Regions from separate parts of the Sediminicoccus rosea genome, predicted to be linked through region 2. Evidence: predicted binding sites of a transcription regulator. Region 2 holds the regulator's gene; the other holds the start of a gene.
What was found. The regulator LexA, encoded in region 2, represses DNA repair genes until DNA is damaged. The targets are predictions, from matches to a motif close to TGTTCTANNTANGTTC.
Positions count from the first base shown of each region.

Region 1: R9Z33_RS21020 (S24 family peptidase) is a predicted target of LexA. The motif match lies at 8,949-8,964, and genes of this name have one in related genera.

Region 1 covers NZ_CP137852.1:4,353,711-4,364,812, forward strand. Annotated here, with positions in the region: gene R9Z33_RS20985 (hydrogenase large subunit) at 1-872, opposite strand, end outside; gene R9Z33_RS20990 (proton-conducting transporter transmembrane domain-containing protein) at 869-2,284, opposite strand; gene R9Z33_RS20995 (hydrogenase-4 component E) at 2,281-2,949, opposite strand; gene R9Z33_RS21000 (respiratory chain complex I subunit 1 family protein) at 2,949-3,908, opposite strand; gene R9Z33_RS21005 (proton-conducting transporter transmembrane domain-containing protein) at 3,908-5,890, opposite strand; gene R9Z33_RS21010 (TRAP transporter small permease subunit) at 6,088-6,636, shown strand; gene R9Z33_RS21015 (TRAP transporter large permease) at 6,636-8,045, shown strand; gene R9Z33_RS21020 (S24 family peptidase) at 8,211-8,861, opposite strand; gene R9Z33_RS21025 (hypothetical protein) at 9,005-9,451, shown strand; gene R9Z33_RS21030 (hypothetical protein) at 9,448-9,903, shown strand; gene R9Z33_RS21035 (hypothetical protein) at 10,085-10,318, shown strand; gene R9Z33_RS21040 (portal protein) at 10,324-11,102, shown strand, end outside.
Region 2 covers NZ_CP137852.1:3,492,412-3,503,513, forward strand. Annotated here, with positions in the region: gene R9Z33_RS16900 (LacI family DNA-binding transcriptional regulator) at 88-1,104, opposite strand; gene R9Z33_RS16905 (LLM class flavin-dependent oxidoreductase) at 1,299-2,657, shown strand; gene R9Z33_RS16910 (Bug family tripartite tricarboxylate transporter substrate binding protein) at 2,681-3,649, shown strand; gene R9Z33_RS16915 (acyclic terpene utilization AtuA family protein) at 3,661-5,007, shown strand; gene R9Z33_RS16920 (DUF4387 domain-containing protein) at 5,010-5,333, shown strand; gene lexA (transcriptional repressor LexA) at 5,971-6,657, shown strand; gene R9Z33_RS16930 (TRAP transporter substrate-binding protein) at 7,652-8,782, shown strand; gene R9Z33_RS16935 (response regulator) at 8,779-11,102, shown strand, end outside.

The DNA.
Region 1 (11,102 bases), 860 kb from region 2:
ACGCGGTCCATCATCAGCCGGTGGCCCAAGGCGTCACGCTGGGCGCGCAGCAGCCCCTCGCGCAGCCAGCCGCAGCGGGCATGGATCGCCGCGAAGGCCGCGTCATTGGCGATGAAGCCGAGGTCGTTCAGGTGGTTGTGCAGCCGCTCCAATTCGAGCATCGCAGCGCGCAGCGCGAGGGCGCGCGGCGGAGCCTCCACCCCCAGCGCCGCCTCGGCCGCGCGGGCGAAGGCCAGGGAATGCGCGACCGTCGTGTCGCCCGAGAGCCGCGCGGCAAAGCGGGCGGCGGCGCGCGGCGGCTTGCCCTGCATGAGCGAGAGCGTGCCCTTGTGGACGTAGCCGAGCAGCACCTCCAGCCGGACGATGATCTCGCCCTGCACATGGAAGCGGAAATGCCCGGGCTCGATCACGCCGGCATGGATGGGACCGACGGGGATGACATGCACGCCCTCGCCCGCCACGGGCAGGAATTCGAGCGGTGTCGCCTCGGGCGCCCGGGCGGCGGGGCGGGCGGAGAGCGGCGCGAGCAGCGGCCAGCGGCCATGGTCGAGGAAGGGGCGCGCATCCGTACCGCCCTCGGCCATGATGCCCCAGAGGTCCATCAGCGCGCGCTCAAACAGCGCGGCAGCCGGCCAGAGCGGCGAGAGGGCGGGGATGCGCCCCTCCTCCGCCGGGACGGAGGCGAGCAGGACCTCCAGCCGCGCCTCATCGAGGAAGGCCGCATGGGCGAAGCCCGGCTCGCCCCAGAGGCCCAGCAGCGTGACGCCCGGCGCGGGCGCGAGGGATGACCAGCGCCGCGCATCCAGCAGGAAGCGCGGCCAGGGCGTGCAGCCCAGGCGCTGGCCGGATTCGATGGTGGCGCGCAGCGTCATGACAGCGCCCTCGCCGCTTCCAGCAGCATGGCCGAGAGCGCGCCCGGCAATGCCAAGCCCAGTACCATCGCCAGCACCAGGTGGCCCCAGAGCGGCAGCAGCGTGGCGAGGCCGGCGGCCATCGGCGCGGGCTGCGGGGTGGGAAGGCCGAAGCAGAGGCGCTGCATGGCGTGCAGCAGCGCCGTGCCGGCGACCAGCAGGCCGAAGATCAGCAGCGGCAGCAGCCAGGGCGCCTCACGCCCCATCGCGGTGGCCAGCAGCAATTCCGAGGCGAAGAGGCTGAAGGGCGGCAAGCCCGCCAGCGCCGCCATGGCCAGCGCAAGGCCCCAGCCCAGCGCCGGATGCGAGGTGGCGAGCCCGCCGATCGCCGCCATGTGCTGCGCGCCCTTGATCCGCACCGCGCGGCCGATGGCGAAGAACGCGGCCGACTTCACCAGCGAATGGCCCCAGAGATGCAGCAGCCCCGCCATGTGGCCCGCGACGCCGCCGATGCCGAAGGCGATGGCGGCAATGCCCATGTGCTCGATGCTGCTCCAGCCGAAGAGGCGCTTCGCATCCCGCCGCCGCCAGAGCGAGAAGCCCGCCAGCAGCAGCGTGACGAGGCCCATGACGACCAGGGAGGTCCCCGGCGGGATCGCCTCGGGATTGGCGGCCACGATGCTCTTGCCGCGCAGGATGGCGAGCATCGCGGCGTTGAGCAGCAGGCCCGACAGCACGGCGGCGATCGGCGTCGGGCCCTCGGCATGGGCGTCGGGCAGCCAGGAATGCAGGGGGGCCAAGCCCGCCTTGGTGCCGAAGCCCACCAGCAGGAAGACGAAGGCCAGGTTCAGCAGCCCGGCATCGGCCTGTGGCGCCAGCGCCCGAAGCGCCGCGTAGGAGAGCTGCCCTTCGGCATGGCCCCCCACCGGTTGCGCGGCGAGCGCCAGCACGATCAGTCCGAACAGCGCGAGCGCGATGCCGACGCCGCAGAGGATGAAGAACTTCCACGCCGCCTCGATCGCGGAGGGCGTGCGGTGCAGCGCCACCATCAGCACGCAGGCGAGCGTGCCCGCCTCGATCGCCACCCACATGACGCCCAGGTTGTCGGCCAGCAGGGCCAGGAAATGCGCCGCCATGAAGCCCTGGAAGGCGGCGTGGTAGGCGCGGTTCTGCCCGGTGTCGAAGCCCTCGCCCGCGATGTCCTGGGCGGAGAAGATGGCAGTGCCGAAGCCCACGATGGCGGCGATCAGCACGAAGGGCGTGTTCAGCGCATCGGCGCGCAGCCAGCCCGTGCCCGTGGGCTCGCCCAGCAGCAGCAGCGCGAGCAGCAGGGTCACGCCCGAGGCCAGGATGTTGAGCCGCGCCGCCTGCGCCGGCAGCGCCGCACAGAGCGCGGCGGCGAGCGCCGGGATGAGGATGAGCCAGAGCGTCATGTGCCCTCCCCGCGATGCGGATCGAGCACGGAGGTGTCCAGGCTGTCGAAGCGCTCATGCAGCACGCGCGCGAAGACGCCGGCGATGACGGCGATGACCAGCACGAGGCCCGCCGTCGAAAGCTCCACCACCAGCGGCATGCCGGCCACGCCGACGGCGGCCAGGACCAGGCCATTCTCCAGCGTCATCAGCCCCGCGATCTGCGCGAGCGCGGTGCGGCGCGTCACCATCATCAGCAGGCCGAGGAGGACGACGGAGAGCGCGATGGCCAGGTCCTCCCGCGCCAGCGCCCGCGCGCCGGCGGTGGCCGGCAGCACGACGAGGATGCTGAGCCCCACCAGCAGGAAGCCCGCGATCATGCTGGCGCCGATCCCCGAGGCGGGTTCCGCCCGCCGCGCCGGCGGCAATTGCACGACCAGGCGGCGCAGGTAGATCGGGATCAGGATCCCCTTGGCGACGAGCGCGATGATGGCCGTGACGAAAAGCTGCGGCGCGCCCTGCACATGCCCCTGCCAGACCGCGGCCAGCGCCAGCACCACGCCCTGCAGCGCGAGCGCGTTCACCAGCGCGAAGATGCGCCGCTGGTAGAGCAGCACGAAGGAGATGAGCAGCATGGCGCCGCCCAGCACATGCGCCACATCGTAGGAGGTGTCGCCGAAGCCCATCACGCCAATCCCGTGGAAACAAAGATCAGCGCCGCCGCCAGCAGCGCCAGCATCAGCGCGCCGCCCAGGAATTCCGGCACACGGAAGACGCGCATCTTGGCGATGGCGCTCTCGAACACGGCCAGTGCCAGCGCCAGCAGCCCGATCTTGGCGGCCCAGAGCAAGAGGCCCATGCCCCAGGCGAAGGGGCCGCTGCCCGGCGCGGCCGTGCCATAGGGCACGAAGAGCGTGGCCAGCAGGCCGAGCCAGACCAGCAGCTTCAGCGCCGCCTGCATCTCCCACAGCGCGAGGTGCCGGCCCGAGGCCTCCAGCAGCATCGCCTCATGCACCATGGTCAGTTCCAGATGCGTCGCCGGATTGTCCACCGGCACGCGGGCATTCTCGGCGAGGGCCACCGCCACCAGCGCCACGGCCGCGAAAAGCAGCGAGACGCGCAGGCCAAGCTGCGCATCCACCAGCCCGAAGCCGATGGCATTGAGGTTGGTGCTGCCGATCAGCACGGCGAAGACCATGACGCAGACCATCAGCGCGGGCTCGGCGAAGACGGCGAAGGTCATCTCCCGCGCGGCGCCCAGGCCGCCGAAGGGCGTGCCCGCATCATGCCCGTTCAGCGCCAGCGCCACCCGCGCCAGGGCCAGCAGCCCCGCGATCAGCAGCAGGTCGGCCATCGGGGCCAGCGCCATGCCGAAGGCGAAGCTCGGCACCAGCGCCGCCGCCAGCAGCGTGGCGCCGAGCGCGACATAGGGGGCGATGCGCGAGACCAGGCTCGCGCCATCCGCCAGCACCGGCTGCTTGCGCAGCAGCTTCAGCAGGTCGCGCCAGGGCTGCATCGGGTGCGGTCCGCGCCGGCCCAGCAGGCGCGCCTTCAGCCAGCGCACCACGCCCACCAGAAGCGGCGCGGCCACGAGCATGAGCGCGACATGCAGCAGTTGCGTGAGGAGGCTGCCCAGCACCGCCATCAGCCGCGCTCCAGCAGGGCGACCAGCGCCAGCAGTGAGACCAGCGTGCCGAAGGTCAGGCTCAGGTAGAAGCGCAGGCTCAGCCCGCGCAGCTTCTCCGCCTCGCGCGAGAGGGCGCGGCGGGCGCGGGCCAATGGGTAGAGCAGCCGGGTGAATCCGCGATCCCGCCCCTCGACGCGCAGCCGGGCGGCGGCGGGCGAGCCAGGCGGCTGGTTCAGCAGGGATTCGCGCGGCGCGATCGCGAGGTGCCCGAGGCTGCGGCGAATGGGCTGACCGAGCCCCATCGCGCTCACCTGGCTCAGTGGATCACCGAAGGGCATGTGCGGCGGCGGCGGCATGAAGCCGCAGTCCCAGGCCGGGCCACGCGCGGGCGCGCGGGGCGAGCGCCGGCGCACCGCCAGCACGAGGCCACCGACCACCAGCGCCAGCAGCAGCGCGGCGAGGCCCGGCAGGTAGCGCGCGCCGCCATCGCCGAGCGCGAGTTCCAGCCCGAAGCGCGGCGCCGCCGCCTGCGGCCCCAGCACCTGGCGGATCGGGCCATCCAGCACGCCCAGCGCCACGGCCGCGAGCGGCCCGAGCGCCAGGGTCAGCAGGCTCGGCAGCAGCAGCGCCACCCGCATCATGCCGCCCGCATCCGGCGCGCCCGCCACCCGCGGCGTGCGCGGCCGACCGAGAAAGACGAGGCCGAAAAGCCGCACCATGGCGGCCGCGGCCAGCCCGATGGCCATTCCCACGGCCGCGAGCGAGACGGCGGCGATGAGCTGGACCGACATGTCGGAGACACGAAAGCCCTGGATCAGCGCCTGGAGCAGCAGCCACTCGCTGGCAAAGCCCGAGAGCGGCGGCAAGGCGGCGGCCGAGAGCGCGCCCAGCAGCGCGCAGCCCGCCACCCAGGGCATGCGGTGGATCAGGCCCCCCAGCCGGTCCGGGTCGCGGCTGCCGGCCAGGCTGTAGACCGCGCCGAGGCAGAGGAAGAGCTGCGTCTTGAAGGCCGCGTGGTTCAGCGCGTGCAGCAGCGCCGCCGCCAGCGCGACCGAGGCGAGCGGCAGCAGATCCGCCCCGCGATAGGTGAGGGCGAGGCCCAGCGCCGCCACCATCAGCCCCATGTTCTCCAGCGTGGAGCAGGCGAGGATGGCCTTGGTGTCGCGCTCCAGATTGGCGCGCAGCGCGCCGATCAGCGCCGTCGCGACGCCGAGGCCCACCAGCGGCAGGCCCCACCAGGCGGGCTGCGCCGCGCCCGAAAGGTCGAACAGCAGGCGGATCATCACATAGAGGGCGATCTTTACCATCGCGCCGGACATCAGCGCCGAGACCGGGCTGGCCGCCGCGGGGTGCGCCAGGGGCAGCCAGACATGGAAGGGCACGAGACCCGCCTTGGACCCCGCCCCCAGCAGCACCAGGAGCAGCACGGCCGCGGCGCGCCAGCCCTCGGGCGGGGCGCCGCGCATCACCGCGAAGCCGAGCCCGCCGCCGGCCAGCAGCCCCACGGCGCCGATCAGGCAGAGGCCCGAGAAGGCGGCGAAGGCCAGGTAGAGCCGCGCCGCCCGCCGCCCCGCGCCGGTGGCGTGCCGCGCCGCGATCAGGGCCCAGGAGGCGATCGACATCAGCTCGAAGCCGAGGATCAGGGTGAAGCCGTCCGCCGCGATCAGGGTCAGCGCCATGCCGGCCAGGAAGAGCGGGAAGGCGGCCCCCTCCGCGCGGGGCGGCGGCGGCGAGGCGGCGGCGAAGAGGCAGGCCGGCACGGCCGCCAGCGCCAGGATCACCAGGAACCAGCCGGCCAGCGCATCCACCGCCACCTGCGCCGCCCCCCAGGGCGGGCCGAACCCGAGCGCCGTGGCGGGAAGCCCGGCCAGGCCCACCAGCCCAAGCCCGGCGCTGGCGAGCGCGCTGCCGAGGAAGACCCAGCGCGGCGCCCGCCCCGAAGCGCCCAGCGCCGAGAGCGCCAGAAAGGCGAGGAAGCAGCCGCCCAGAAGGGTCAGCACGGCCGGCCCCCGGGCGCCCAATGTTCGATTCGCCTTGCCATCGGAAGGAGCTTAACAGCCCCGGCGGCCAGGGCGAGGCCCCTGGGGGCCCTCACTCCAGGCTGGACAAGCCGAAAATCATGTTTAGGGAGCGTCACGCGGGCGCGCATGGCGGATGGCAAGCGCGCGCAGGGCGCAATTCCGGCGGGGAGGTGGCGATGGGTGTGCTTCTGGCCTTCAGCCGGGGCGTGGACTGGATGAACGAGAAATTCGGCCGCGTGGCCGATTGGTGCATCCTCCTCGCCTGCGCCATCAGCGCGGGCAACGCGATGAGCCGCTACGGCTTCAACTTCTCCTCCAACGCCTGGCTCGAGGTGCAGTGGTACCTCTTCGCCGCGGTGGTGATGCTGGGCGCCAGCTACACGCTGTTCCGCAACGAGCATGTCCGGGTGGACCTGCTCTATGGCTGGATGAGCGAACGTGGCCGGCTCTACGTGGACATCTTCGGCATCATCGTCTTCCTCCTGCCCGGCATGATCCTGCTCACCTGGATGACCTGGCCTTTCTTCCTCGACAGCCTGATGCGCAACGAGGGCTCGGCGAGCCCGGGCGGGCTGATCCGCTGGCCGGCCAAGCTGCTGCTGCCGCTCGGTTTCTTCCTGCTGGTGCTGCAGGGCCTGTCGGAGCTGATCAAGCGCTTCGCCCTGCTGCGCGGCCCGGTCGAGGGCGTCGCCGTCGTCACCGAATACCAGCGGCCCGAACAATAATGACCCTCGACCTCATGCCGCCGCTGATGTTCGGCGGGCTCGTCCTCTTCCTGCTGATGGGCTTCCCGGTGGCCTTCTCGCTCTGCGCGGTCGGGCTGTTCTTCGGCTTCCTCTCGATCGAGCTCGGCTTCTTCACGACGGCCTATCTCGGCAACCTGCCGCTGCGGGTCTTCGGCATCCTCTCGAACGACCTGCTGCTGGCCATCCCCTTCTTCACGCTGATGGGCGCGATCCTCGAGCGCTGCGGCCTGGCGGAGGACCTGCTGGAGGGCACCGGCCAGCTCTTTGGCAAGATCCCGGGCGGCCTCGCCTATGCCGTCATCATCGTGGGCGCGGTGCTGGGCGCCATCACCGGCACGGTCGCGGCCTCGGTCATCGCCATGGGCATGATCTCGCTGCCCATCATGATCCGCTACGGCTACGACATGCGGATCGCGACCGGGGTGATCGCGGCCTCGGGCACCATCACCCAGCTGATTCCGCCGAGCCTCGTGCTGATCGTGCTGGGTGACCAGCTCGGCAAGAGCGTGGGTGACATGTATGCGGGCGCGATCGGCCCCTCGATCCTGCAGATCCTTCTCTTCATCGCCTTCATCGCGGTGGTCGCGATCGTCGCCCCCCACAAGGTCCCGCCCTTGCCGCCCGAGGCGCTGATGCCGCGCGGCTGGCCGCTCTACCGCCGGGTGCTGAAGGGCATGGTCCCCTCCATCGCGCTGATCTTCCTCGTGCTGGGCACCATCTTCATGGGCCTCGCCACGCCGACCGAGGCGGGGGCCATGGGTGCGGTGGGTGCGGTGGTGCTGGCGGTGATGAATGGCCGCTTCACCTGGAAGCTGCTGCGCGAGGCGATGGGCAACACCATGCGCATCACCTCCATGGTCATCTTCATCCTGATCGGCGCCACGGTGTTCAGCCTGGTCTTCCAGGGCGTGGACGGCTCCCACTGGGTGGAGCACCTGCTGAGCCACCTGCCGGGCGGGCAGACGGGCTTCCTGATCTTCGTCAACATCTTCATCTTCTTCCTGGCCTTCTTCCTCGATTTCTTCGAGATCGCCTTCATCGTGGTGCCGCTGCTGGCGCCGGTGGCCGCCAAGCTCGACATCGACCTCGTCTGGTTCGGCGTCCTGCTCTGCATCAACCTGCAGACCAGCTTCATGCACCCGCCCTTCGGCTTCGCGCTGTTCTACCTGCGCTCGATCGCGCCGAAATCCGTGCTGACGAAGGACATCTACCTGGGCGCCATCCCCTGGCTCGGCCTGCAGCTCATCCTGGTCGCCATCGTCATCTTCTGGCCGGAGAGCGTGACCTTCTTCCTGGATGGCGGCACCGGGGTGGACCCGGCCTCGGTTGTGATCGACGTACCCCCGCCGCCGCCCGTGGATGACGACGCGGTGCCCGTCTTCCGGTAGGCCGCCGCGCCGCCTGGCAGGGCCTGAGCGGCCGGAGAGGGCGCGCGTGACGGCGCCATTTTCCGGCCCCGAGCGCGAGGCGGGCCCGCATGCGGGTGCCTGGGAATGACGTGGATCTGCAGCCCACCCCGTAAGCGCGGGAAGAAGCGGCCCCCAGGCCGCGCCCTACTGGCTGGCCCAGAGAATGCGGTGCAGCCAGGCGATATCCGGCAGGTCGAAGCTGTAATCCGGATGGGCCGGATTGAGGCTGGCAAGCTCGATCCGCTTGGCGCTTTGCCGCTTCAGCTCCTTGGCCATCACCTCGCCGAGGCGGGTGCGCACCACCACGCGATCCCCCCGCCGCACCGGTGAGGCGGGCGAGACGATCACCACATCGCCGTCCCGGAACACGGGCTCCATCGAATCCCCCGAGATTTCCAGCGCATAGGCGTTGGGGTCGCTGATCTCGGGCAGGCTGATCTCGTCCCAGCTGCCGCCGACCGGGAAGCCCGCATCGTCGAAGAAGCCCTCGCCGCCCGCCTGCGCCAGACCGATCAAGGGGATGCGGCGCGTAGGCCGCGGCCCGCGCGAGAGGCTGGGCAGCGCCGCCTGGCCGGAGACCAGCGCGGCAAAGGCCTCCACCCCGGCGCCGGTCGCGTGCAGCACCTTGGCCACGCTCTCGGTGGAGGGCCAGCGCGCACGGCCATCCGGCCCGATGCGCTTCGAGGGGTTGAAGGCCGTCGGGTCCAGGCCGGCCTTGCGGGCAAGGCCGGAGGCGGAGAGCCCGTTTTCGGCAGCGAGCGAATCAATCGCGCGCCAGATGTCGTCATGTCGCATGGCGTGAGGACCATCATAGGTGTCACGTCATCGCGCAATAGGAAAATGTTGCTCATTCCCCTTGCAACCAAATTCGTGATCCCGCTATGTTCCCTAAATGTTCCGTTTTGCCGCCCCCAGCTCACGCATGAAAGGACGCCTCCATGCCCCCCGCCCCCCGGGCCAGCCACGCCCCCCGCTTCGCCTCCCTCGCCCGGACGGAGCCCTTCGCCTCCGCCGAGGATGCCTGGTTCTGGACCATGGCCGCGCTGGTGGCGCGGCGCGACGGGGCCCGCATCGCCGCCGGCAAGGGCGCCACCCCACGCCCCTGCGAACCGGATGACGTGATCAAGTGCCTGGACCGGCTTTACCGCCAGCGGCGGATCGAGCTGGCCCATGCCCGCGTCATGCGCCTCTGGGGCGAGCGCGGCACGGCGCCCTCCCCCCGCCACCTGCAGGAGCGCGGCGACCACCGGCTCTGGCGGGAGGCGATGAGCCGGCTGGAATGGCCGCTCCGCGTCAAGGGTATCGTCGCCGGCGCGCCCGGCCTCGGCGTCCATGACGCTGATATCATTCCTTTTTCCGGCCCTGGCCCGACGCGCGAGGAATGAGCGCGCAACGCCCCCCGCCGCGGCCGGCCCATCGCCGCCACCTTCCGCCGCAGCACGCCTGGATCGTCTTCTCCGGGCGGGCCGACCATGCGTGGCAGCGCCTGCTCCGTCCCGGCTTCCGGCACTGCTTCGCCGCTCTCGAGGATGCGGCGGGCTGGATGGTGCTGGACCCGCTCTCGGGCCGCCTCCTGCTCGCGCGCCTGGCCGTCCCCCCCGGCTATGACCTGCCCGGCTTCTACCGCCGCGCCGGGTTGCTGCCCCTCGGCCCCTACCCGCTGGAGGAAGCGGCACTGGGCGCGCCCCTGCGCGGCATGCCGCTGAACTGCGTTTCCATCTGCCGCGCCGTTCTGGGCCCGCACGCGCCCTTCGCCCTCACGCCGGCCGGCCTGCACCGCGGCCTGACCCGGATGAATGAATCTAGGAAAAAAAACTTGACAATGCCGAAGGCCTAGGCGTAAAAGACTTCTGCCAAGGGGCGAATTGCATCCAGCCCGGTTCGCCCGCGCCCCCTGGACCACCCTTTCATCCCCCATTCCAGCACCGGCCGCTTCCAGGGCCGGCTCCTCCGCCCCCCGGGCGGCAGGGGCCGGCCCTTTTGGCGTTCCGCCCCCGTCCAGAAGGAGATCGCCGCGCATGGCAGGCCTGTTCCGCGCCCCGAAGCCCGTGGTGGTCCCACCCCAGGCCCCGGCCCCCTCGCCCGAGCCCGCCCCGGTCGCCACACCGCCGGCCCAGGCGGCCGAGGCGGCGCGCACGCAGAGCCGCGCCGGCGCCCGGCAGGGCATCCAGGGCACCATCGCCACCTCGGCGCGTGGCGTGCTCGCCCCGCTGCCCGTGGCACTCACCCGCAAATCCCTGCTCGGCGAGTGACGGCCATGACCCCGCAACAGATCCTCGCCCGGCACGACGCCGCCATCGCCCGCCGCCGCCCGCATGAGGGCCATTGGCGCGATGCCTACGCCCATGTCCTGCCCGCCCCGCACGAGGCGGCGAGCCTCTATGACGCCACCGCCGCCGACGCGACGGAGCAGCTCGCTGCCTCGCTTCTCGCCGAACTCACGCCACCCTGGTCGCGCTGGTTCGGCCTCGCCCCCGCCCAGGGCCAGGCCGAACCCAGCGAGGCCGCCGCGCTGGAAAGGACCGCCGGGACGCTGCAGGCGCATCTCGACCGCTCCAACTTCGCGGTCGAAATGCACCAGGCCTTCCTGGACCTGGTCATCACCGGCACCGGCATCATGCTGGTGGAGGAGGCGCCACCGGGCGAGAGCACCGCGCTGCGCTTCACCGCCGTGCCGGTCCGCACCGCCGTGCTGGAGGAAGGCCCTGCCGGCCGGCTCGACACCGTCTTCCGCGAGGCGCGCCTCAGCACGGCCGAAATGCTCCGCCGGTTCCCCTTCGCCGAAATCCCCGCCGCGATGCAGCGCGAGGCGGCGGCCGAGGCGGACCAGCCCGAGCCCGTGAAGCACCGCCTGATCGAGGCGGTCTGGCCCGACGGCCAGGGCCACCGCTACGCCGCCGTCTTCGACGCGCCCGGCCTCAAGGCGCCCCTCTTCGTGGCGCAGGGCCGCTTCGCCGATGCGCCCTTCATCGCCTTCCGCTGGCTGAAGGCGCCGGGCGAGGTCTATGGCCGCGGCCCCGTCATCAAGGCCCTGCC
Region 2 (11,102 bases):
GCGATCCGTGAGATCAACTGAGCGGGGCGCAGCCTCTCGACAGCGGAGTCCACGCGTGTCTCACGGCCAGCCGCATCAACGGAGCCTTCAACCGCGCCGCGTTGAACCGCGCACAATCAGATGGCCACGCAGGGTAACTGCTTCGTCAGGCAAGCCCGGCTCGAGGATGCGGGCCGCCAGCAGGTCGAGCCCACGCCGCACCATCGCGACGAGTGGCTGCTCGAAGCTCGTGATGTCATAGGCGGCTCGCGCCGCCTCGGGGATGCTGTCGAAACCGCTGACGGATATGTCGCGCGGAACGGCGAGACCCGCTTCGCGCAGGGCGTCCATGGTCCCCATGGCGATGATGTCGCTGACCGCGAAAACACAATCGGGCCGCATCTCCGGGGCCATCGCCGCGATGTCGCGACCAGCTGCGTGGCCGCCCTCGTAGACCGAGCGGCCATCGAAGCGTGAGGTGATTGCGCCTCCACCAGCCTGGAAGACTTCGCTGAATCCACGCTCACGGTCGATGCCGTTCGAACTGGCACCGCCCGTGTGGATGATCGCAGCGCGGCGGTGTCCGCCCTGCAACAGATGTTCGGCCATGCGCGCCCCACCTTCGGCATTGTCGCAGGAGACGGCGCTGGCATGCAGACGCGGTACACGGTTGATCATCACCACGGGAACGCCGTTAGCCGCGCAGATCTCCGCGGCGCGGGAGGACATGTCGGCCGATGTGATGAGACAGCCATCCATCTGATACTGGAGCAGGGCCTCGGTCGTGCGGTCCTCGATTGGACCCGGCCCGGCATGCAGGATCAGGAAACGCAGTCCGCGCTCGGCACTCTGGGCCACCACTTCCTCCAGCAGCATCGCATAGAAGGGGTTGCTGCGCGGGCCAAGCACGAGGCCAAGCAGGCCGCTGCGCCCCGAGGAGAGCGTGCGCGCGAGGGCATTGGGCATGTAGCCGGCGTCACTTGCGAGTTCTGCGATGCGCGCACGCATGGACTTCGAGATCCGCGGATCGCCCTTCAGCGCACGCGAGACGGTGGAGGGAGAAACGCCGGCACTCCGGGACAGGGTCAGGATCGTCGCGCGCGCGCGGCGGGTCGGATGGTCCATATCCTTGGCGTAGCACGCGGCCCGAAGCACGCGCAAACGTCCCCACAAATTATCGACTCTCGACGCGACGTCCTGACAACACTCCAGGGTTAAAGCCAAAATTTTAATGCAACCGTGTGCACAATTCGTCTGGACGAAAGTCGTGCCCACCCGTAACCTCACCGACAATCAAACGCCTGAGGAAACCGATCCGGATGACACAGACACCGCGCCAAATGGCCATGGTGGGCTTCATGCAGGCCCAGAACTGCTCGATCGCCCCAGGCTCCTGGCGGCATCCCGCCAATGCGCTCGATTTCCTGACGCCCGACTACTTCCAGCGGATCGGCCGCGTGCTCGAGGACGGAAAATTCCACCTTGCCTTCTTCGACGATCGCCTGGCCATGCCCGACATTTACGGCCATGACCATCGAGAGGCGGTCGAGAACGGAATCCGGGTGGTGAAGATGGATCCCATCTCCATCCTGACCGCCATCGGCTGCGCCACGAAGAATCTTGGCCTCGGCGCGACCTACTCGACGACGTATTATGAGCCTTTCCACGTGGCGCGCCTCTTCGCGACGCTGGATCTGATGACGCGTGGGCGTTCGGCATGGAACATCGTCACGTCGCTCAATGATTCGGAGGCCGCCAATTTCGGCCGCTCCGAGCATCTCGAGCATGACATGCGCTATGACCGCGCCGACGAATTCGTCGAATGCGTTATGGGCCATTGGGACAGCTGGGAGGAGGGAGCCATCATCGCGGACAAGGCGACGGGCCGCTTCGCAGATGGCTCCCGTGTTAACGCGCTGAACTACAAGGGCAAGTACTTCCGCTCGAAGGGCCCGCTCTCCGTACCACGCTCGCCGCAGGGGCATCCGGTGCTGATCCAGGCCGGACAATCGGGCCGCGGGCGCCGCTTCGCAGGGCGCTGGGGCGAGCTGATCTTCGTGGTCTATCTCAACATCGAATCTGGTCGGAAGCAGTATGCCGACCTCAAGGCCGCCGTGGCCGAAGCAGGGCGCGACCCGGAGAAGGTCTTCGTCGCACCCGCATGCTACGTCTGCGTGGGCGAGACGCGCGCGATCGCGGAGGCCAAGCGGGAAGCCATCCTGGAGCTTTCCAAGCCGGTGGATGGCCTGGTGCTGCTTTCCGAGGTCACGAATTTCGATTTTGCGAGCAAGGACCTGGACAGCGAGTTCACCGACGAGGAACTCCAGAAGATGTCCTGGACCGGCTTCAAGGACCGCGTGGTGATGCTGAGCGGCAAGCCGAACCCGACCGTGCGGGACTTCGTGCATTTCTCAGGCCGCGGCACCATCAAGGAGTTCCCGAACTTCGTGGGCACGCCGAAGGACGTGGCAGACCAGATGGAGGATTGGTTTACGACCCGCGCCTGCGACGGGTTCGTGCTGGCCGCGACCCACACGCCTGGTGCTTTCGAGGACTTCACGCGCTTCGTGGTGCCCGAACTCCAGCGTCGCGGGCTCTATCACAAGGACTATGCGGGCCCGACGCTGCGCGAAAACCTGGGCCTCAAGCGCCCGAATGCGCGAGACTGGCGCACCTGAAACCAAGAACCGGGAGAAAAACGATGCCAGCAACCACCCTCACACGCCGCACCGCACTCGGTGCAGCCATCGTCCTGCCGACTATCGCCCGGGCGCAAGATGTCTGGCCCTCGCGCAGCGTGCGGATCATTGTGCCCTACGCCGCGGGCGGTGGCACGGATGTGACAACGCGCGCCATCGCCGAGCAACTGACCGCCCGCTTTGGCCGCAGCTTCGTGGTTGAGAACCGCCCGGGCGCCAACGGAATCGTGGGCACGGAGGCCGTGGCCCGTAGCGCGCCCGACGGCTACACGCTCGGCGCTCAAACGAGCACGCACATCATGGCCCGTCAGTTGGGGCCCCTGCCCTACGATCCGGTCACGGACTTCACGCTGCTGTCCATCACCGCCAGGTACCCGATGGTGATGATGGCCAGCATGCGCGCGCCGTTCCAGAACGTCGCCGGTCTGATCGCCGCGGCCCGTGCCCAGCCGGGTGGCGTCCCCCAGGGAACATCGGACGCGCAATCCTCCTTCGCGGCACGGCAATTCGCCCTCCGCGCCGGGATCGAGCTGAACGAGGTGCCCTATCGCGGCAGCGGCGCCTATCTGGCAGACCTGACGGCAGGACATCTGCCTGTCGCATGGGGAAGCCCGGCCACGGCTGCGGCGCTTGTCGCCTCCGGCCAGGTGCGTGTAATCGGCGTCACTTCGCCGCAACGCTCGCCCTACCTGCCCGAGGTGCCCACGCTGACCGAGGCCGGCGTGCCGGGGACGGACTTCGTGGGCTGGTTCGCCATTCTCGCCCCGGCGCGCCTGCCGACAGCGATCGCCACCCAGCTCAATACCGCGATCAACGAGATCATCGCCACGCCTGCCATGCGCGCGCGCTATGCCACGCTCGGCAACGAGGCAGCACCGATGGACCTGGAGCAATTGCAGGCCCTGATGCGCTCCGATGACGCAAAATGGGAGCAGGCCACGCGCGACGGTCTGATTCGGCGCGCGCCATGACAGAAGTTCGGATGCTCTCGACCAGCGGTATCCTCGGCTATGGCTATGCCGAGGAATCGCTGAAAATCGGGATGGCGCGGGCGCCGCATGCAATCGGCGCCGATGGCGGCAGCACCGATCCGGGGCCGCACTACCTGGGCGCCGGCACCTCCTTCACCTCGCGCCTCTCGGTGAAGCGCGACCTCAAGCTGATGCTGCTGGCTGCCATGGCGGCGAAGATCCCGTGCATCATCGGGACCGCCGGTGGCGCCGGCGGCGAGCCACATCTGCAGGACACAGCGGCACTGGTCCGCGAGATCGCGCGCGAGGAACAACTCTCCTTTCGGATGGCGCTGATCCATGCCGAGCCGGAGCGTGCCATGCTGCGCGAGGCCGTCACTTCGGGGCGCGTCAAGGCGCTCGCCAAGCTGCCTCCCCTCGACGCAGCCACCATTGATCGCGCTGAACGCATCGTCGCCATGATGGGTCCAGAGCCCATCGCGCGTGCGCTGGATGGTGGTGCGCAAGTGATTCTCTGCGGCCGCAGCAGTGACCCAGCCCAATGGGCTGCCGTCGCGTTGCGCGCGGGCATCCCGCCCGCCGTCGCCTGGTATGCCGGCAAGATGCTGGAGTGCGGCGCCGAGCCGGCTGTCCCAAAGGAGCCAGACTGCCTGCTGGTGACCCTCCGTGACGATCACCTCGTCTGCGAGCCTCCCAACCCGATCCGCCGCTGCACGCCCCTCTCCGTCGCCAACTTTGCCCTGCATGAAAACGCGAGCCCAATTCACCACACGGAGCCGGGCGGCATGCTCGATACCTCGGATGTCACCTTCGAGCCGGTGAGTGACCGCGCAGTGAAGGTCAGCGGCATGCGCTGGGTTCCTTCAGCGCAGTACACGGTCAAGCTGGAGGGGGTTGAGCGCGACGGTTATCGCGCCATCACCATCTGCGGCACGCGTGACCCCGTGCTGATCCGTCAGATCGATGACTACCTGGCCGTCCATCGCGTCAAGGTCTCGGCCAAGGCCGAAGCTTTCGGCGTTCCGCCCTCGGCTTGGCGGATGTCACTTCGCGTCTACGGAAAGGATGGGGTCATGGCCGGCTGGGAGCCAACGCCCGCCGTCACCGGCCACGAGTTGGGTTTCGTGATCGAGGTGGTCGCCGGCACGCAGGAAATCGCCAGTGCCGTCCTGGCCATGGCACGGACATCGCTGCTGCATGCTGATTTCCCGGGCAGGCTCTGCAAGGAGGGGAACATGGCCTTTCCCTTCTCGCCATCCGACATCGAATTGGGCCCCCTTTACCGCTTCAGCGTCTTCCACACGTTGGCGCTGAACGACCCCTGCGCCATCTTCCCCATCGAGTATGAGAGCGTTTGACCATGGCCCGCATCCGTGACATCGCGCAGGTCTGCAAGAGCAAGAATGCCGGCCCTTTCATCGTCACGATCGACGTCCTGTTCGAGGACCACGAGCTTTATCGCCGCGTGAAGGCGACGGGCGTTCTGAACCCGGCACTTTTCGCTCGACTCTACGGCGTGCCCGAAGAGGATGTGCTCTTCACGGCCTATGACGCTGCGGCCGCTTTCAAGGCTAGCTTGCCACGCCTTGTGCCAGCGGGGGGCTTTGGAGACACGGATGTCTACGGCGCCCAACAGCACGCGCCGCTTCTCGATGTGGAGATCCCTCTGAACGATGCACCGTAGCTGTTCCATGGGCTGCCGCCGCAGTTGAGACGCGGTGAGACAGAGATGGCGCCAACCCGACAGCCCAGCGAAGAGCAGCCAGTGTCCTAGCCCTGCTGAGGCCCGAGTCACACCGACCGCTCAAGGGCGCAGTCGGCAAGGACCGGAGGCAGGCCGGATCTCTCGCCGTGGGTGACCGGTGGAGACGGATCAGACGACAGCCGCCGAGCCCGTGATCACGCAGAAGCGACGACTTCCACTGCGTTTCGTCATAGCCGGGTGTCCGGCGCAGCGGACCGATTGTGTCGCGTCAACGATCAACCCGAGTAGAAGTGGGCCCGGCGGGTATTGGCGGGCGGTTCCGTGATCTGCGCGGCCTCCTGAAAGGGGCGATCGGAGGCAGGGAAGCCGCGCTCCACCCGAGCGCCGGGCGCATTGTACGCTTCGCAGCAGCGAGATGGGGCGGTCACCGAGCAACGGAACGGCATCAGCCCAAGAACTCGCGCCGTAGCGCCCGATTGAATCTGGCCGACCCGGCCAACGCCTCGAAAACTCTGTTTGACCTGCCGGCAGAACCTTTGTAGAACAAGCAGAATGTTTATGGTTTGTACCGGCTAGCAGCGCGATCGTGCTGCCAACCCATGGAAGTTGTCATAGCATGCTCACCCGCAAGCAGCATGAGTTGCTCATGTTCATCCATCAGCATCTCGAGACAACGGGGTTTTCCCCCTCGTTCGACGAGATGAAGGATGGCCTTGATCTCAGATCAAAATCGGGTGTGCATCGCCTCATCACTGCATTGGAGGAACGAGGTTTTCTCCGTCGACGCGCCCATCGGGCCCGAGCTCTTGAAGTGGTTCGCCTCCCAACGCAAAAAATGGGTAGCGACCGGCAAGATAAATCGATCTCATCTTTGCGATCCGTTGATCCGTTCATTGAATCTTTCTCGGAGACCAGGGCCCATAAAATTCCGCTTCTAGGCAATATTGCCGCAGGCAGCCCGAAAGAGGCCATCGGCGAGACGAATTCCTATATCGACGTGCCGTCCGATATCCTTCACGCAGGCCCGCACTACGCAGTGAAGGTCACCGGCGATTCGATGTGCGATGCGGGCATACTGGACGGCGACATCGCGGTCATCCGCCTCGGGTCGACCTTCGAGAACGGGGACATTGTTGTTGCCCTGGTCGACAAGGCCGAGGCAACCCTGAAGAAAATCAGGAAGAGAGGCAATTCTATTGCGCTCGAGCCCTGCAACTCTCTCTACGAGACCAAGATTTTCGGCGCTGACCGGGTCGAGGTGCAGGGCACCCTGTCCGGCTTGATCCGGTCCTACCGAAAATAGCTAACAGCAGGAGCGGACCAGTTCTCGATCGGGTCAGCGGATCTGCCTGACAAGGTGGCTGCCGTGACCGAAATGAGTTGTCCTCTCCTTCGAAGCCGCTGCGCCCCTTGAGGCGAGTAGCCCGTCAGCTCCCCCTTCATGCAGGCGCTGTAGAGCAGTCCGGGCGAAGGTCGACCATATCGGTGGCACCGTGTTTCGGATGCTGAATGGGAAAGGGTGAGCGCAGTGTGCCGCCTCGCATCCCGTCGACCCGGCGTTGGACGTGGACCACAAGCCCTCCCACGTGGACTGACGACATGCGAGCCTAGCCAGGTGCTGGCACGACCTCCCGCTATTCCGACCTTCCGGAACTGAACATACCTTGCACGCGGGGGATGAAGCAGCGGTGGGTTGCCATCCCGACTGTGCAGCGCGCGGCTCGCCGGCGCGCTCCATCCATCCGCCCTTCTTCACTGACCACGTGGCGGAGGATCGCGGAAGAGTTGGGCATTTCTCCGTATCAGCACCCCGGCACTCCGGGCGACCCGTGGCGCCCCGAAGTAGATGCAGTGGGCTGAAGTAGTGGCAAGAAGCCCAACTACCCTGGCTGCCTGCCGCCGGTCGAACAGGCCGTCCCGGGGGAAGGGGCTGGGGCCGTTTGACGGTTCGCGAAGCCGTGCGAGTCCGAGAAGGCTCCTCACGACGGCATCCTCACGGTGCAGCAGATTCGCCAGGGAGAAGCCTGACCGCAGATCGCGATCGTGCCCCGACTACGCTTTATCGAAAAAATCTTCTTTTAGTCTCTTTTTCCTCGCATTCTTGTGCGCTTCGTTCCTTCGGCGATCCCCGAAGCACCCGTCTAAGTTCCAGTGCAGGCAGCACCAAAGGGCGAAACATCAACATCTGACTACAAAACTCAACATTTCATTTCTACCGAAGACTGGAACGGCCATCCATCCGCTGATACAACCTTAACGTGTTAAGAGTTCCTTAATACAATCCGAGATGGCAGCAGATGACCGTCAAACCGGGCCACGCCGGGCCTTTGTTGCAGCCAAGCTGGATGGCGGGAGGAAGGCTCCGGCGCATCTGCAGGATTGGGGTCACCATCCTCCTTCTTATCGCCCTCGACGTGACGCCCAAGACAACCTCGGCGCAGGAGGCGCCCATCCAGCTCAAGATCGTGGGCGGGCTCGCCGGCGTGACCCAATATGACCGTTACGAGGTCCCATTCTGGCTCGAGCGCGTCCCCCGCCTGACAGGTGGACGCGTCCAGGCAGAGATCGCCCCCTTCGACCGCAGCGGCATCCGGGGCTCTGAATTCATCCATCTCATGCGCGTCGGCGTGGTGCCCTTCGGGACACTGATCCTCACCATCGCGGGCGCCGACGAGCCCGAACTCATGGCCTCCGACCTTGCGGCTCTGAACCCGGACATGGCCCACCTGCGGCGCAATGTGCAGGCATTCCGTTCCGTCTTCACGCGCATCCTGCGAGAGAATCACGAACTGGAAGTGCTCGCGGTCTATGCCTACCCGGCTCAGGTGCTCTTCTGCGCCCGTCCCTTCTCCGGCCTCGGCGACATCGTGGGCCGACGTGTCCGAACCTCCTCGGCCACCCAGGCCGATCTCATGGAAGCAGTCGGCGCCCTTCCGGTCGTCATTCCCTTCGCGGAGATCGTCGGCTCCATCCGCAGGGGCACGGTGGAATGCGCCATCACGGGCACATTGTCGGGCAACTCGATCGGACTTCATGAGGTGACGAGCCATGTGCACACCATGGCACTCTCTTGGGGTGTCAGCGTCTTCGCCGCGCACGGACCAAGCTGGGCAGCCCTGCCCGACGAGGTACGTAGCCAGATCAGCCTCGGGTTGACCGCGCTGGAAGAGGAAATCTGGACAGCGGCGGAGCAGGACACCTTACAGGGGCTGCGCTGCAATGCCGGTCACGCGGATTGCACGGGCGGCCTCCGAGGGCGCATGCGGGTGGTTCCGGTCAGCGCCGCCGATGAGCAGATGCGCCAGCGCCTCGTGCGCCAGACGGTACTGCCGCGCTGGCTAGACCGCTGTGGCGAAAACTGTGCCCGCGTCTGGAATGACAGCCTCGCTGCCACGACCGGGATCCGCGCCGGGATGCCAACACAATGACCCATGGCCGCCCCCTTCGCATCGGCATTGCCGTTTGCGGCGTCGTGCTCCTCCTCACACAGGCCCTGGCGGTCGCGGCATTGCTTGATGCCTCTCGCCGCACAGCGATGGAGAGCGCGACCGGCTTGACCGAGCGCGCGGGGCACGCCGTCCGCGACGCGATCAACCGAACGCTCTTTCAGGTCGATGCTACACTCGCGAGCCTTCCCGCCCTGCTCGCGCCTGTCCTGAGCAGCCCCGGGACGGCAGCGAATACGACCGAAAGCCGAGATTTGGAGCGCGTAAACGGGCAACTGCGCCATATCAACAGCCAGAACTTTGCCGTCCGTGATCTGTTGCTCGTGGATGGCGCTGGCCGCACCATCGCGGCGGCTCTGCCGGCTTCGCGCCGGCGTCCGCTCCCAGCTCCGATCGGGCCAGGCTATGTCAGCGCAGGCCTCAGCGCCGGCGGGTTGCTGGTGAGCGAGCCGGTCCGCAATGCGGCCAATGGCGAGTGGTCGGTCTTCTTCGCACGGCCGCTGCATCTTCCGGGCCTGGGTGACGTGCATGGCGTGGCCGAGGTGCAGGTTCCCATGCTTGCCAACCTGATGGCGCCGGGGATCGAGACTCCAGGGCTCCGGGTCTGGCTGGAGCGTGCGGGCGGCACCATTCTCGCGGCCACGGCGCAGAGCCAGGGGCTTCGGCTCGCCCCCAGCACAGGGGAAAGGACCACCCCAGCCATCCACGCTTCACGCCTCGATGGGCGCGAGGTGATCGGCACATCATGGCAGACCTTGTACCCGGCACTGCGGCTCTCGACCGAGATGGAGGTGGACGCTGCACTGGCCGCCTGGCGTGCCAACCGCGACCGCACTGTGATGATTTCGGCCGCGTTCGTGGTGCTGACCATCGCCCTCATGATCGCTCTGATCGTGTGGCTCGCCCAGCGTGACCGCGCAGAGGCGGATCGCCTTGCCTGGCGGCGGCAGCTGGAGGATGCGCTGGACAGCATGACGGACGGCTTCGTCATGTTCGACGCGGAGGACCGGCTGGTCGTCTCCAACCGCAGCTACCGCGACATGTACCGGATCTCCGCTCCCTTCATCCAGCCAGGGGCGCGGTTCGACGACATCATTCGCGAAGGCGCCAGGCGCGGCCAATATCCGCAGCTCAAAGGCGAGCCGACCGAGGCCGCGATCGAGGCCTTCCTCCATGATCTGAAGCAGCGCCGCCGCAGAGGCGAACTGCTGCAATTCGAGCGCCTGCTCCCGGATGGGCGCTGGCTGCTACTGACGGAACGCCCGATGCCCGATGGCGGCATCGTGGGCATCCGCACCGACATCACGGAGCTGAAGCGCGCCATGGCGGAGCTCAGCGTTGCGCGCGACATGGCGCAGGGCGCTTCGGCGGCCAAGGGCATGTTCCTCGCCCGCATGTCGCATGAGCTGCGCACACCGCTGAATGCCGTGCTGGGCTTCGCGGAGTTGCTGCTGCAGAACAGCGATCTCGGTACAGGCCAGCGCGAGCAGTTGGGCCTTGTCTACAACGCGGCCGCGCATCTGCGGGACGTGGTGAACACGCTGCTCGATCTCTCCAAGGCGGAAGCACGGAGCCTGGACATGAAGCCCCGCGCTACAGCGCTGCGTCCGCTTGCCGAGGTGTGCGCGGCCCTCGTGGCGCCCGAGGTGGAGCGCCGTCGCATCGCCCTCGCGCTCGACGTGGACGCCGCCCTTCCCGCAACCGTGCTTGTGGACCCGCTATGCCTTCGCCAGATCCTCCTGAACCTGCTGTCGAACGCTGTGAAGTTCACGCCGGCTGCCGGGCGCGTGGTCATGCGGCTGAGCCAGATCCGGCCCGGCTGGGTCCGGATCGAGGTGGAGGATTCGGGCACCGGCATCCCAGAGGAAAAGCGGAGCCTCTTGTTCCGCGACTTCAGCCAGATCGGTGCGCCGGTCGAGCCGGGCGCACCCTCCACCGGGCTCGGCCTCGCCATTTCGGCACAGCTCGTGGCCGCCATGGACGGGCGGATCGGCTGTGACTCCGCTCCCGTCCGCGGCGCACTGTTCTGGGTCGAGCTGCCGGTGCCGGCGGTCAGTGAACCCGAGATTGCCGACGCAGCGCTCGCATCCGAACCATCTCCCGCGGCCGAGCCCGAGGCCACGCGCCAGCTGCGCCTGTTGGTGGCCGACGATATCCTGGTGAACCGCAGCCTGGCGCGCGTGATGCTGGAAAAAGCGGGCCATGTCGTGGACCTGGTGGCCGACGGCATGGCGGCGGTGGAGGCGGTCCAGCGCACGCAGTACGACGTGGTGCTGATGGACGTGCAGATGCCGGGGATGGA